Regions from separate parts of the Kitasatospora viridis genome, predicted to be linked through region 3. Evidence: riboswitches for the same ligand, from Rfam matches in the RefSeq annotation. Region 3 holds a riboswitch; each other region holds the start of a gene.
The links. A riboswitch is a leader RNA that binds a small molecule or an ion and turns the genes downstream of it on or off. The one in region 3 is predicted to bind S-adenosylmethionine.

Region 1 (4,290 bases), 2.2 Mb from region 3:
GTCCACGTCCGGCCGGTGCGCGCGCTCGCGCAGGAACTCGCCGTCGGCGCCGAGCGCGTGCACGCCCAGCCTGGTGGTCCGGCCCCGGTGGGTGACCGAGAGGTCGGCCCGGTCGACGGTGGCGCCCAACACCTGCTCGCAGCAGTCGGCGAAGGCCTCGGCCCAGCGCCGGGTGTGGAACCCGGCCCGGTCGGCGCCCAGCACGCCGGTGAGCACGGCCGCCGCCCGGTCGTCCGGCAGCAGCCGGAAGTAGTCGGCCGGCGCCCACGGGATGTGCAGGAAGTAGCCGATCCGCAGGTCCGGGCGCAGCTCGCGGAGCAGCTCGGGCACGAGGGTGAGGTGGTAGTCCTGCACCAGCACCGCGGCGCCGGGCGCGGCCTCGGCGGCCAGCGCCTCGGCGAAGGCCGCGTTGTAGGCCCGGAAGCCGGCCCACTGCTCGCCCGCCCGCCGGTCGAAGGCGGGCGAGGTCGGGGTGGCGTAGAGCATGTGGTGGAGGAACCAGAGGGTCGAGTTGGCCACGCCGTTGTAGGCCCGGTCGAACACCTCGGGGTCCAGGTCCAGCATCCGCACGGCCTGCCCGCCGACCTCGAAGCCGGCCCGGTCGAGCCGCCCGTCGGGCGAGCGCCGGGCCGCCGCCCGGTCGGCCTCGCCGAGTGCGGCGCAGACCCAGACGGCGTTCGGGTCGTCGATCGCGGAGAGCCCCGAGACCAGTCCGCCGCCGCCGCGGCGCAGGCTGAGACTGCCGTCCGCCGCGGTCGAGAAGGACACCGGGCCCCGGTTCGAGGCCACCAGGATGCGTGCGGTCGTTTGATCGGCCATATCTCGAACCTTGCCGGGGCCGCCGTGCGGCAAACCAGGACGTCGGCCACACCCCGGGACCGGTCAGCTCCGGCCGGACCGCTCCCGGTACTGCGGCAGTTCGATCACCGGGGGGCGCTCCAGCGCCGTGACCGGGTGGTCGTGGGCGGTGAACTCCCTGGTCACCGGGTCGCGGGAGAACTGGGTGAGCACCGGGCGGGCCAGGTCCTCGGCCGCCTTGAGCCGGTGGGTGCGGTCCAGCCGCTCCAGCGCGGTGCGGTAGATGGTGGCGGCCATCCGGCCGAGCGCCTGGCCGTCCTGGTGGCGGTGGTGCCGCACCCCGACGTCGACCTGGGCCAGCGCGTCCAGCCCGACCAGGTCCAGGGCGTCCACCAGCAGGCCGAGCTCCACCCCGTAGCCGGTCGGGAAGGGCAGCCGCTCCAGCAGCGAGCGGCGGGCCGCGTACTCGCCGCCGAGCGGCTGCACGAAACCGGCCAGTTGCGGCCAGTGCAGGTTGAGCAGCGGCCGGGCGACGAGTTCGGTGACCCGCCCGCCGCCGGCCGGCACCACCGCGCCGCCCTCCTCCAGCGGGCGGTCGTACATCGCCTTGACCAGGTGCACGTCCGGTTCGGTGAGCAGCGGCCCGACGATGCCGGAGACGAAGGCCGGGTCGAACTCGCGCAGGTCGGCGTCGATGAAGCAGACGATCGCGCCGCTTGTCACCATGAGTGATCGCCAGAGCACCTCGCCCTTGCCGGGCACCGCGGGCACCTCGGGCAGCACGGCGTCGCGCTGCACGACCCGGGCGCCGGCGGCGGCGGCGACTTCGGCGGTCCGGTCGGCGGAGCCGGAGTCCACCACCACGAGCTCGTCCACCAGCGGGACGCGCTCCATCAGTTCGCGGCGGATCACCTCGACGATCCCGCCCACGGTGGACTCCTCGTCCAGCGCCGGCAGCACCACGCTCACCGTGCCGGCCGGTCCGGCGGCCCGCTTGGCGGCGAGCAGCTCGGACAGCGGCCGGTCCGCCGCCGTCCAGGACCTGCGACGCAACCAGCGCGCTGCCTCCGGGAGAAGCTCCGGGCTCTGCTGGGCTGGCAAATCTCGCTCCTTGTCGGCTCTCTGAAATGGTCGCGGCCGTCTCGCGTAGCGGACGGTAGCGGTCAGCTGTCGTGCCTTCGGCTACAGTCTTCGTACTGCGATCAGACCTTCGCACACCGGGGTGGACCGCCGGCCAACTTGATCATCATGGCCGCCGGCTTCGCAGTCGGTGACAACTTCATAGAGCTCATCCAGAGGGACTGAGGGAACGGCCCGTTGACGTCCCGGCAACCTTCTCGACCGGCCTGTAGCAGGCCCCGGCGGGACAGGTGCCAATTCCGGCCTGTGGCGCGCCCGCGCCACGGGGAAGATGAGGAGAGAGGCCTCCGCCATCATGGCTACCGCTACCCCTGTCGCCGCGACGTCCGATGTTGACCTCGGCCCCGCCACCGCGCTGTCCTGTCGCGAGTGCGGCACCCGGTTCCCGCTCGGCCCCAGCTTCGCCTGCCTGGAGTGCTTCGGGCCGCTGGAGATCGCCTACGACTACAGCGGCTACGACACCGAGGAGCTGCGCAAGCGGATCGAGGCCGGGCCGGCCTCGATCTGGCGCTACGCCCCGCTGCTGCCGGTGCCGGCCGACGTGGCCGGCAAGCCCAACCTGAACCCCGGCTGGACCCCGCTGGTCAAGGCCGACCGGCTGGGCGCCGAGCTCGGCTTCACCGCCCAGCTGCACATCAAGGACGACTCCGGCAACCCGACCCACTCCTTCAAGGACCGGGTGGTGGCCTGCGCGATCGAGGCGGCCCGGGCCTTCGACTTCACCACCCTGTCCTGCTCCTCCACCGGCAACCTGGCCGGCGCGGTGGGCGCCGCGGCGGCCCGCGCGGGCCTGCGCTCCTGCGTCTTCATCCCGCACGACCTGGAGCACGCCAAGATCGTGGTGGCCGGCGTGTACGGCGGCGACCTGGTCGGCATCGAGGGCAACTACGACGACGTCAACCGGTTCTGTTCGGAGCTGATCGGCGACCCGGCCGGCGAGGGCTGGGGCTTCGTCAACGTCAACCTGCGGCCGTACTACGGCGAGGGCTCCAAGACCCTGGCCTACGAGATCTGCGAGCAGCTCGGCTGGCGGCTGCCCGAGCAGATCGTCATCCCGATCGCCTCCGGCTCCCAGCTCACCAAGATCGACAAGGGCCTGCAGGAGCTGATCAAGCTCGGCCTGGTCGAGGACCGCCCGTACAAGGTCTTCGGCGCCCAGGCGACCGGCTGCTCCCCGGTGGCCGCCGCCTTCAAGGACGGCCGGGACGTGATCCGCCCGGTCAAGCCGGACACCATCGCCAAGTCGCTGGCGATCGGCAACCCGGCCGACGGCCCCTACGTGCTGGACATCGCCCGGCGCACCGGCGGCGCGGTGGAGGACGTCACCGACGCCGAGGTGGTCGAGGCGATCAAGCTGCTGGCCCGCACCGAGGGGGTCTTCGCCGAGACCGCGGGCGGCGTGACCATCGGCGTGCTCAAGAAGTTGGTCGAGAGCGGTCAGCTGGACCCGGCCAAGGAGACCGTGGCGATCAACACCGGCGACGGCCTGAAGACGCTGGACGCGGTGGCCGGGACCGGCCTGACCGCGACCATCCGGCCGACCCTGGAGTCCTTCCGGGCCGCCGGGCTGGTCTGAGCCGCCTCCCCCACCCCCCAGATCCCCCCGAACCAGGAGAGCCACCGATGAGCGCCACCGTCCGCATCCCCACCATCCTGCGCCCCTACACCGACGGCCGGTCCGAGGTGACCGCCGAGGGCGCCACCCTGGCCGAGGTGATCGCCGACCTCGACCGCAACCACGCCGGCATCGGCGCCCGGGTGCTGGACGACGCCGGTGCGCTGCGCCGGTTCGTCAACGTGTACGTCAACGACGACGACGTGCGCTTCGACCAGGGCCTGGCCACCGAGGTCAAGGACGGCGCCACCGTCTCCATCATCCCGGCCGTGGCGGGCGGCTGCTGACGGTCCGTCGGCACACCCCAGGGGCGTCGCCCGGCCACTGCGGCCGGGGGCGCCCCGCCGTCGTGCCCGGGGCGGTGCGAGCAGCCCGGAGGCTGGGGCATAGGCTGTGCCCCGGCGTCCCGACCGTTGAGACATAGCTGCCCACGCGCACGCGGATTCATGTCGGCGACGCGTCAGAATTATTTGGACAATTCGCGGCTTCCGCCCGCTATGTCCGAGGCGAATTGCCGAACTCTGTCGTATTCCTCCCCTCCTGTCCGTCGGCCGGGTGGCTGAATTGGCGTTCAGTGACCCTGTTGCAGAGGGCTCCGATCCGGATACATTCAGCCGCGGTCGACGCATCCGCCTGTCCTCGGGACGCCAACTGGCAACCGGGGGCGGGTTGCTGCGGCAGGATCACGCCCCGGGGGGACACCTTCGGCATGGTCCGCCAGACCCGGGTCCGCGACC
Region 2 (4,290 bases), on a different contig from region 3:
TCGGCTCCGACGAGGTCGGCGGCAGCGGCAGCACCGGCTGCTCCAGCAGCAACGCCGGCGTAACGGTTGGCGGGGCGGGGCAGACCGAGCAGCCCGCGCAGGGTGCCGGCCTCGTAGGCGGTGCGGAAGGCCCCGCGGCGCTGGAGCTCGGGCACCAGGCCTCGGGTGATCCCGGTCAGGTCGTGCGGCAGGGCGCCGGGGCGCAGGCGGAAGCCGGTGAGCCCGGCTTGCTGCCATTCCTGGAGCAGGTCGGCGAGTTGGGCGGGCGTGCCGGTGAAGACCCGGGCGTCGCTGGTGTACCCGGTGCCCGCCAGCCGGTCCAGCCGCAGCTTGCGGTCGGCGGCGGCGCCGGGCTGCTCGTCGAGGAAGACCACCAGGTCGCCGAAGACGTGCAGGGGCTGCTCGGCGCGGCCGGCGGCGGCCTGGGCGGCGCGGATCTCGGCGACGATCGCCCGGGCGTCCGCGGCGTCCTGCGGGGTGGTGAAGCCGAGGTCGGCCGAGCGGCCGACCAGCCGGAACGGCTCGCCGCGGTGCGCCAGGGCGGCGACCACCGGCTGGCCCTGCGGCGGACGCGGGGTGATGGACGGGCCGCGCACGCTGAACCGGCGGCCCTCGAAGTCGATGTAGTGCAGCTTCGCGCGGTCGACGAAGCGGCCGGTGGCCACGTCGCGGATCTCCGCGTCGTCCTCCCAGCTGTCCCAGAGCCGGCGCAGCACCTCGGTGTAATCCTCGGCCTCGCCGAAGAGGTCGCGCAGCAGCTCCTGCCCGACCGGCGTGTCCAGGTCCTCGATCCGCAGCTCGGGCACGGTGCGGCGGCCGAAGTGGGCGGCCTCGTCGACCCGGCCGGACACCTTGAGCCGGATGCCGGCCCGGCCGCCGCTGACGTGGTCGAGCGTGGCGATCGCCTTGGAGAGGTGGAACGGCTCGGTGTGGGTCGCCACCGCGGTCGGGACCAGGCCGATGTGGCTGGTCAGCGGCGCGATCCGGGCGGCGATCAGCACCGCGTCCAGCCGGCCGCGCACCTGGTCGGTGCGCCCGTCGGGGCGGAAGGGGTGGGTGGACTGGAGGCTGAGCGAGTCCTCGATGGTCACCAGGTCCAGCAGGCCGTGCTCGGCCTCCGCGACCAGGTCGGCCCAGTAGCGCGCGGTGAACAGGGCCTCGGGCCGGGCGTCGGGCTCGCGCCAGGCGGCCGGGTGCCAGCCGGCGCCGTCGAGGGCGACGGCCAGGTGCAGGGGTTCTGGGGTTTCGGGCATGGGGAACCGCTTCCGGGTCGAAGAGGTGGTCGTTGACGGGGCGGGACGCGGCACGCCCGACACGGCTGCCGGCCGGGGCCGGTGCGGTCAGGACGGAGGAGGTGCGGTGACCCGGGTCAGACGGCGGAGCGCGGCACTGCGGTGGGCCGCACGGCGCGAGGCGCTAGGAGGCGGGACAGAGTGCGGTGGTCACGCGCTGCAGGTCTATGTGGAGCCGCGCGTACGACGTGGTGACCCGGCAGCGGGCCTTGACGGTGACCGGGGCGGTCCGCAGCGCGAGGGCCTGTCGCACTCCCGTCATCTCCGTCCCCCTTCGGGTCGCACCGTTTCGAACTCGCGCTTGCGGTGCCGCCGTTCGGCACCGCCCGGTCCTCACCTGGGGCACCCCGCCGCGTGGGAGGGTTGCCGGTCAGCAAGCCAGGGCTTGACGCTGACACTCATGACCTTGATGCACCGTAACCCGACAGTGTCGTCCGGCACAATCCCCGCCGGATGACGGACGATCATCGTGGCGCCACGCCGGTCCCGTGCGTCACTGCTCGTCAACCGACGCACTCCGGACCGGGGTTGACACGGCGTGAGGGTCGTGGATCTCATGCTCCGGGCGGTCGTTGACATCCGCCGCGCAGGGCTCCTAGCTTTGCTCGAACGTCCCGATGGGAGACCTCCCGACCATGTCCACCAGCGTCCACCCGCCGCAGCCGTCGCAGCCTCAGCCGACCGCCGGCGGGATCGCGCCCCACCCGCTCGACAACCCCGCCTGGGCCGCGCTCACCGGCCCGCACCTCCGGTTCGCCGAGCGGGTCGGCCTGGCCGCCCGCTACCGCGCCGACGTCTCGCCGATCACCGCGCTCGCCGACCCGGCCGATCCGCGCGCCTGGGCGGACCTCGCGGCCCTGGTCGGGCCGGGCAACCTGACCTCCGTCGGCGGGGAGATCACCCCGCCGTCCGCCGACTGGCGGATCGAGGAGTCGGGCCGGCTCGTGCAGCTGGTCGACACCGCGCTGCGGGCCGAGCCCGACCCGGAGGCGGTCCGGCTCGGGGCGGCGGACGTGCCCGAGATGCTCGACCTGGTCGCCCGCACCCGGCCGGGGCCGTTCCTGCCGCGCACCGTCGAGCTGGGCGGCTACCTCGGCATCCGGCAGGACGGCCGACTGATCGCCATGGCCGGCGAGCGGGTGCGCCCGCCCGGCTGGACCGAGATCAGCGCCGTCTGCACGGATCCGGAGCACCGCGGCCGGGGCCTGGCCACCCGGCTGGTCCGCGCCGTCGCCGCCGGGATCAGGGAACGCGGCGACACGCCGTTCCTGCACACGGCCGGCACGAACACCGGGGCGATCCGGCTGTACGAGTCGATCGGCTTCACGCTGCGGCAGACCAGCTCGTTCCACCTGCTGCGCACGCCCGGCGCACCGCCCGCGTAGTCTCACCTCGGCTCGAACTTCCTGAGCAGCGGCAGCAGTTGGTCGCCGATCCGGGCGATCTCCCGCTGGTAGGGCGTGTCGGAGAGCACGAAGTGCGTCACCCCGAGCTCGCGGTAGCGCAGCAGCGCGTCGGCGACCTCCCGGGCGGAGCCGACCAGCCAGGTGCTGCCGGCCCCCGCCCCGCCGTAGCGGCCCGGCGCGGTGTAGAGGCAGCTGTCCAGCACCTCGCCCCGGTCCACCAGGTCGAGCAGGCGGCGCTGGCCGACCGCACCGCGGCGCTGCGCCGCCTCCGGGTCGTGCGCGCCCTGCCGCGCCATCCGGGCCACCTTCTGCTCGGCCGCGCGCCAGGCCTGCTCGCTGGTGTCCCGCACCACGGTGGTCACTCGCAGCCCGAACTCCAGGGGCGGGTGCGGGCGTTCGAGGCGCTCGCCGAGGGCACGGAGCCGGGCGATCCGCTCGGCCACGCCGTCCAGCGGCTCGCCCCAGAACAGTTGGACGTCGGCCTCGCGCGCCGCCACCTCCTCGGCGGCCGGGCTCGCACCGCCGAAGTACAGCGGCGGGTGGCGCCCCTCCTCGGCGCCCCACGGGCGGGGCCGGAGCGTGGAGTCCGTCACCCGGTAGTGCTCGCCGTGGAAGGTCACCCCGTCCTCGCCCCACAGCCGGCGCACCAGTCGCAGGAACTCCAGGGTGCGCGCGTAGCGGCGGGACTGGTCGAACTCACCGTCGCCGTAGGCCGCCGGGTCGTCCAGGCCGCTGACCACGTTGACCAGCACCCGGCCCCGGCTGAGCCGGTCGAGGGTGGCCGAGGCCGCGGCGAAGTTCGCCGGGTGCCAGTAGCCGGGCCGCACCGCGATCAGCGGCTTGAAGGTGGTGGTGCGGGCGGCCAGAGCCGCCGCCACCGTGAAGGTGTCGGGCCGGCCCCAGCCGGTGCCGAGCAGCGCGCCGGCCCAGCCGTGCCGCTCGACCGCGAGCGCGAGCTCGGTCGAGTGGTCGAGCGTGTCCCAGTCCTCGCGCACCTCGTCGCCGCGGTGGCCGGCCTCGACCGTGTTCGGGATGTACCAGAGGTGTTCGCCCATGTCGGCCTCCCCTGTTGCTCGTTGACTACCGGTGGTGGGCCCGGTCACGGCAGCACGACCACCTGGCCCGCGTACGCCAGGCCCGCACCGAAGCCCACCAGCAGGGCCAGGCCGCCCGGCTCGACGGCGCCCTCGCTGAGCAGCCGCTCCATCGCGAGGGGCACCGAGGCGGCCGAGGTGTTCCCCGCCTCGGCGAGGTCCCGGGCCACCGCGACGTGCTCGGGCAGCTCCAGCGCCTTCACGGCCGCGTCCACGATCCGCAGGTTCGCCTGGTGCGGGATGAACGCGGACAGCTGCGCCGCGCCCACCCCGGCCGCCGCCAGCGCCTCCCGGCCGACCTCCGGCACGGTCGCCACCGCCCAGCGGAACACCGCCTGACCGTCCATCCGCATGGTCGGCCAAGCCCGGCGCGGCTCGGTGTCGGCCTGGCGGGCTGCGGTGCCGGCCGGCCGCAGCTCCGTCCACGGGCCGGTGTGCGCGATCGCCGCCGCGCGCGAACCGTCCGAGCCCCACACCACCGGCCCGATCCCGGGCGCC
Region 3 (4,290 bases):
CCGCTGCCCGGCTGCCCGCTGCTCGCCACGCCCGGCAAGCGCCCGTGGCTCTCGGCCCTCACCGCGCTCTTCGTGCACGGCGGCTGGCTGCACCTGCTGGGCAACATGCTCTTCCTCCAGGTCTTCGGCCCGGCGGTGGAGCAGCGGCTCGGCCGCGCCCGGTTCCTCCTCTTCTACCTGGCGGCCGGCCTGCTGGCGGTCTACGGGTACGCGCTGACCGCGCACGCCGGGCCGGCCGCGCTGCGCCCGCTGGTCGGCGCCTCGGGCGCGATCGCCGGGGTGCTCGGCGGGTACCTGCGGCTCTACCCGCGGGCCCGGGTCACCGCGCTGGTGCCGGTGCTGCTCTTCCTGCCGCTGCGGTTCCCGGCCTGGCTGGTGCTGGGGCTCTGGTTCGCGGTGCAGTGGTGGTCGGCGCCGGCCATGCGGCCGCAGGCCCCGCAGGCCGGGCCCGGGGTCGCCTACCTGGCCCACGTGATCGGCTTCGCCGGCGGCTTCCTGGCCCTCTGGGTGGGTGCCAGGCGGGCCGGATACCCTGATCCCGTCCCCAATCCAGGAGCCTCCTCGTGATCACTGCCATCGTGCTCGTCAAGACCAGCGTCGACCGGATCCCCGAGATCGCCGAGGCCATCGCCGCGATCGACGGCGTGAGCGAGGTGTACTCGGTCACCGGCGGGTACGACCTGATCGCGATGGTCCGGGTGCGCCATCACGACGACCTGGCCGAGGTGATCCCGGCCCGGCTCAACAAGGTCCCCGGCGTCACCTCGACGGAGACCCACATCTCCTTCCGCACCTACTCCCAGCACGACCTGGAGGCGGCGTTCTCGATCGGCCTGGACGGCTGACCGGGCCCGGCCCCGCTCAGCGGCGGGTGTCCGCCACGCAACGGCCGCCCTCGTTGCGGTAGTTCCAGCGCGCCCCGTCGGTGACCAGCTCGCGCACCGCGGCCAGGAACCGGTCCACGTGCTCCAGCGGCGTGCCGGCGCCGAAGCTGACCCGGATCGCGTTCAGGCTGCGCTCCCCCGGCAGCGAGGGCTCCGGCGCGCCGCACTCGGACGGGGCGGTGTCCTCGGAACCGAGCAGCGTGCGCACCAGCGGGTGCGCGCAGAACAGCCCGTCCCGCACGCCGATGCCGTACTCGGCGGAGAGCGCCGCCGAGAAGTGCGAGCTGTTCCAGCCCCGCACCACGAAGGAGAGCACGCCGACCCGGGCGGCGTCGGCGCCGAACAGGCTGAGCACCCGCACCTCGGGCACGGCGGCCAGGCCCTCGGTGAGCCGCTCGATCAGCAGTTCCTCGCGCTCGCGCAGCGCGTCCAGGCCGGCCTCGGTGAGCGCCCGGCAGGCGGAGGCGATCGCGTAGGCGCCGATCACGTTGGGCGAGCCGGCCTCGTGCCGGGCCGGGCCCCGGTGCCACTCCACCGCCACCGAACCGTCCGCCTGCCGGGCCACGGTGCGGGAGGCGCCGCCGCCGGCCAGGTAGGGCTCGGCCGCGTCCAGCCAGTCGGCCCGGCCGGCCAACACGCCCGCGCCGAAGGGCGCGTAGAGCTTGTGGCCGGAGAAGGCGATCCAGTCCACGTCCAGTTCGCGCACCGAGACCCGGTGGTGCGGGGCCAGCTGGGCGGCGTCCACGACCACCCGGGCGCCGTGCCGGTGCGCGGTCCCGGTGAGCTCGGCGATCGGCCAGAGCTCGCCGGTCACGTTGGAGGCGCCGGTGACGCAGAGCAGCCGGGGCGCGTCCGGCCCGGCCGGGTCGGCGGCCAGCGCGGCGTCCAGCGCGGCCACCGCCTCGGCGTGCGAGCGCGGCGCCCGCAGGTAGGTGACGGCCAGTCCGGCCTGCTGCCACGGCAGCAGGGAGGCGTGGTGCTCGGTCTCGAAGGCGAACACCCGGGTGCCGGCGGGCACCGCGCCGGCCAGCAGGTTGAGCGAGTCGGTGGTGGCCCGGGTGAAGACCACCTGGTCGCCCTCGCGCAGGTCGAGGAAGTCGGCGACGGCCTGCCGGCTCTGCTCGTACAGCTCGGTGGAGAGCTGGGAGAGGTAGCCGGCGCCGCGGTGCACGCTGCCGTAGTACGGGGCGTAGGCGGCGACGTCGTCCCAGACCCGGCGCAGCGCGGGGGCGCTGGCCGCGTAGTCGAGGGCGGCGTAGCCGACCTTCTCGCCGGAGACCAGCGGGACCTCGACCTCGGAGCCCAGCACGGCGAGCGGCTCGGCGAAGGCGGCGGGAGCAGCAGTGACGGTGGTGGCGGCAGCGGCGTTGGTGGACGACATCGGGATGCACTCCTCCTGGGTCAGGGACCCCGGGGGTGCGAAAAGTCCGGTGGTCCGCGCTTGCCGGCGGCACCTCGCCGCTCGGCCCGGTCTTCACCCAGGGCACCCCGCCACGGACGGAGGGTTGCCGGACAGCAAGCTGGGGCTTGTCGCGCTGTCACTCATGACCTGGCGCAGACTCTAAGCAGCCGACCGAGGAGTGGTCAATCCGCCGTCCGCCATCCGGACCACCGACCGGATGGCGGGCGACTGCGCGGGTGCTACCGCGCGGTGGCCGCCGACCAGCGGTCCAGCAGCGCGGCGGCGGCGCCGGAGTCCAGGGCCTCCTCGGTGCGCTTCATGGCGGCCGCCAGCTGCTCGGTCAGCGGCGCCGCGGTGAGGTCCAACGCGACCAGCGCGGCAGCGGAGTTGAGCACCACCGCGTCCCGCACCGGCCCGCGCTCGCCGGCCAGCACCCGGCGGGCCACCGCCGCGTTGTACTCGGCGTCCGCACCGCGCAGCGCCTCGATCGCGACCAGTTCGATGCCCAGCTCGCGCGGGTCGAGCACGGTCTCGGTGACCCGGCCGTCGCGGACCAGCCAGACCCGCGAGGTGGTGCAGACGGTCAGCTCGTCCAGCCCGTCGTCGCCGCGGAAGACCAGCGCGGTGGAGCCGCGTTCGGCGAGCACCCCGGCGATCAGGCCGGCCAGCCGGGTGTCGAAGCAGCCGACCGCGTGCGCCGTCACCCGGGCCGGGTTGGTCAGCGGGCCGAGGATGTTGAAGGCGGTCGGCACCCCGAGGTCGCGCCGGGCGGCGGCGGTGTGCCGCATCGCGGGGTGGAAGGTGGCGGCGAAGCAGAAGGTCAGCCCGACCTCCTCGGCCACCTCGGCGACCCGACGGGGCGTCAGGTCCAGCCGCACGCCCAGCTTCTCCAGCACGTCCGAGGAGCCGCTGGCCGAGGAGGCGGCCCGGTTGCCGTGCTTGACCACCTTGGCGCCGGCCGCCGCGGCGACGATCGCCGACATGGTGGAGATGTTGACGGTCTTGGCCCGGTCGCCGCCGGTGCCGACGATGTCCACGGCCGGCCCGGGGATCTCCAGCGGGCGGGCGTGCGCGTACATCGCCTCGACCAGGCCGCTGACCTCGTCCACGGTCTCGCCCTTGGCCCGCAGCGCCACCATGAAGCCGGCCACCTGCACCGGGCTGGCCTCGCCGCTCATGATCCGGTCCATCGCCCAGGCGGTGTCGGCGCGGTCCAGGTCGGTGCCGGCCAGCAGGCTGCTCAGCACGTCCGGCCAGGTGCGGCTCACCTGCACGGGGTCGTCGCCGCCGTTCGCAGGGTTCACGTTCGCCATGACCGGTTCTCCAGGTGCGCCGTTGTCGGGAGGGACGCGGTCAGCCTAGCGAGCGCGGAAGGGCCGCCGTCGCGTGGACGGCGGCCCTTCTCTCCTGCTGAGACGGCCGGGGCGCCGGCCCCGGCCGACCGTCCGCCGGGCCGGACCGCAGGCCGGCTCAGCGGGCCAGTGACCTGGCGCCGAGCCGGGCCCGCAACAGGGTGGCCACCGCCTCGGCCAGCGCCACCGGGTCCACCGGCTGGGAGATCGCCGCGTCGGCCCGGCTCCAGGCGGCCAACCAGCTGTCCTGCGGGCGCCCGATCAGCACCAGCACCGGCGGGCAGCCGTAGATCTCGTCCTTCACCTGCCGGGCCAGGCCGAGGCCGCCGGCCGGAACCGCCTCGCCGTCGAAGACGCAGAGGTCCACCCCGCCCTTCTCAAGTGCCCGCAGGACCGCGGGAGTGGTCGCGCACTCCTGGTACTCGACCTCGGGCAGGTCGGCCGCCGGGCGCCGGCCGAGGGCCGCGAGCACCTGCGCCCGGGTGTTGCGGTCGTCGCTGTAGACGAGGACGGTGAGCGCCTCGTCGCTGCTGTGCGTCATCAGGACCTGCTCCCATGTGTCAGACGAATGTGATCCAGACCACGTCCACCACCTCCGGATGCTACTCCCCGATCACCCGTCCCGGTGAGCGTCCGGCACGAGATCGGCGCG

Region 1: another riboswitch for S-adenosylmethionine. It lies ahead of thrC (threonine synthase); the one in region 3 lies ahead of FHX73_RS21260 (aminotransferase class V-fold PLP-dependent enzyme).
Region 2: another riboswitch for S-adenosylmethionine. It lies ahead of FHX73_RS45205 (putative leader peptide); the one in region 3 lies ahead of FHX73_RS21260 (aminotransferase class V-fold PLP-dependent enzyme).

Annotation. Positions count from the first base shown of each region.
Region 1 covers NZ_VIWT01000001.1:2,550,897-2,555,186, reverse strand. The annotation lists gene FHX73_RS11250 (alpha,alpha-trehalose-phosphate synthase (UDP-forming)) at 1-819, opposite strand, end outside; gene FHX73_RS11245 (glucosyl-3-phosphoglycerate synthase) at 883-1,899, opposite strand; SAM riboswitch class I at 2,084-2,216, shown strand; gene thrC (threonine synthase) at 2,234-3,514, shown strand; gene FHX73_RS11235 (MoaD/ThiS family protein) at 3,562-3,840, shown strand.
Region 2 covers NZ_VIWT01000005.1:335,141-339,430, reverse strand. The annotation lists gene FHX73_RS37995 (LLM class flavin-dependent oxidoreductase) at 1-1,253, opposite strand, end outside; gene FHX73_RS45205 (putative leader peptide) at 1,417-1,554, opposite strand; SAM riboswitch class IV at 1,585-1,698, opposite strand; gene FHX73_RS37990 (GNAT family N-acetyltransferase) at 1,928-2,677, shown strand; gene FHX73_RS37985 (LLM class flavin-dependent oxidoreductase) at 2,680-3,753, opposite strand; gene FHX73_RS37980 (beta-ketoacyl-ACP synthase 3) at 3,798-4,290, opposite strand, start outside.
Region 3 covers NZ_VIWT01000001.1:4,711,329-4,715,618, reverse strand. The annotation lists gene FHX73_RS21270 (rhomboid family intramembrane serine protease) at 1-567, shown strand, start outside; gene FHX73_RS21265 (Lrp/AsnC family transcriptional regulator) at 564-845, shown strand; gene FHX73_RS21260 (aminotransferase class V-fold PLP-dependent enzyme) at 862-2,265, opposite strand; SAM riboswitch class IV at 2,317-2,434, opposite strand; gene trpD (anthranilate phosphoribosyltransferase) at 2,526-3,599, opposite strand; gene FHX73_RS21250 (hypothetical protein) at 3,757-4,179, opposite strand.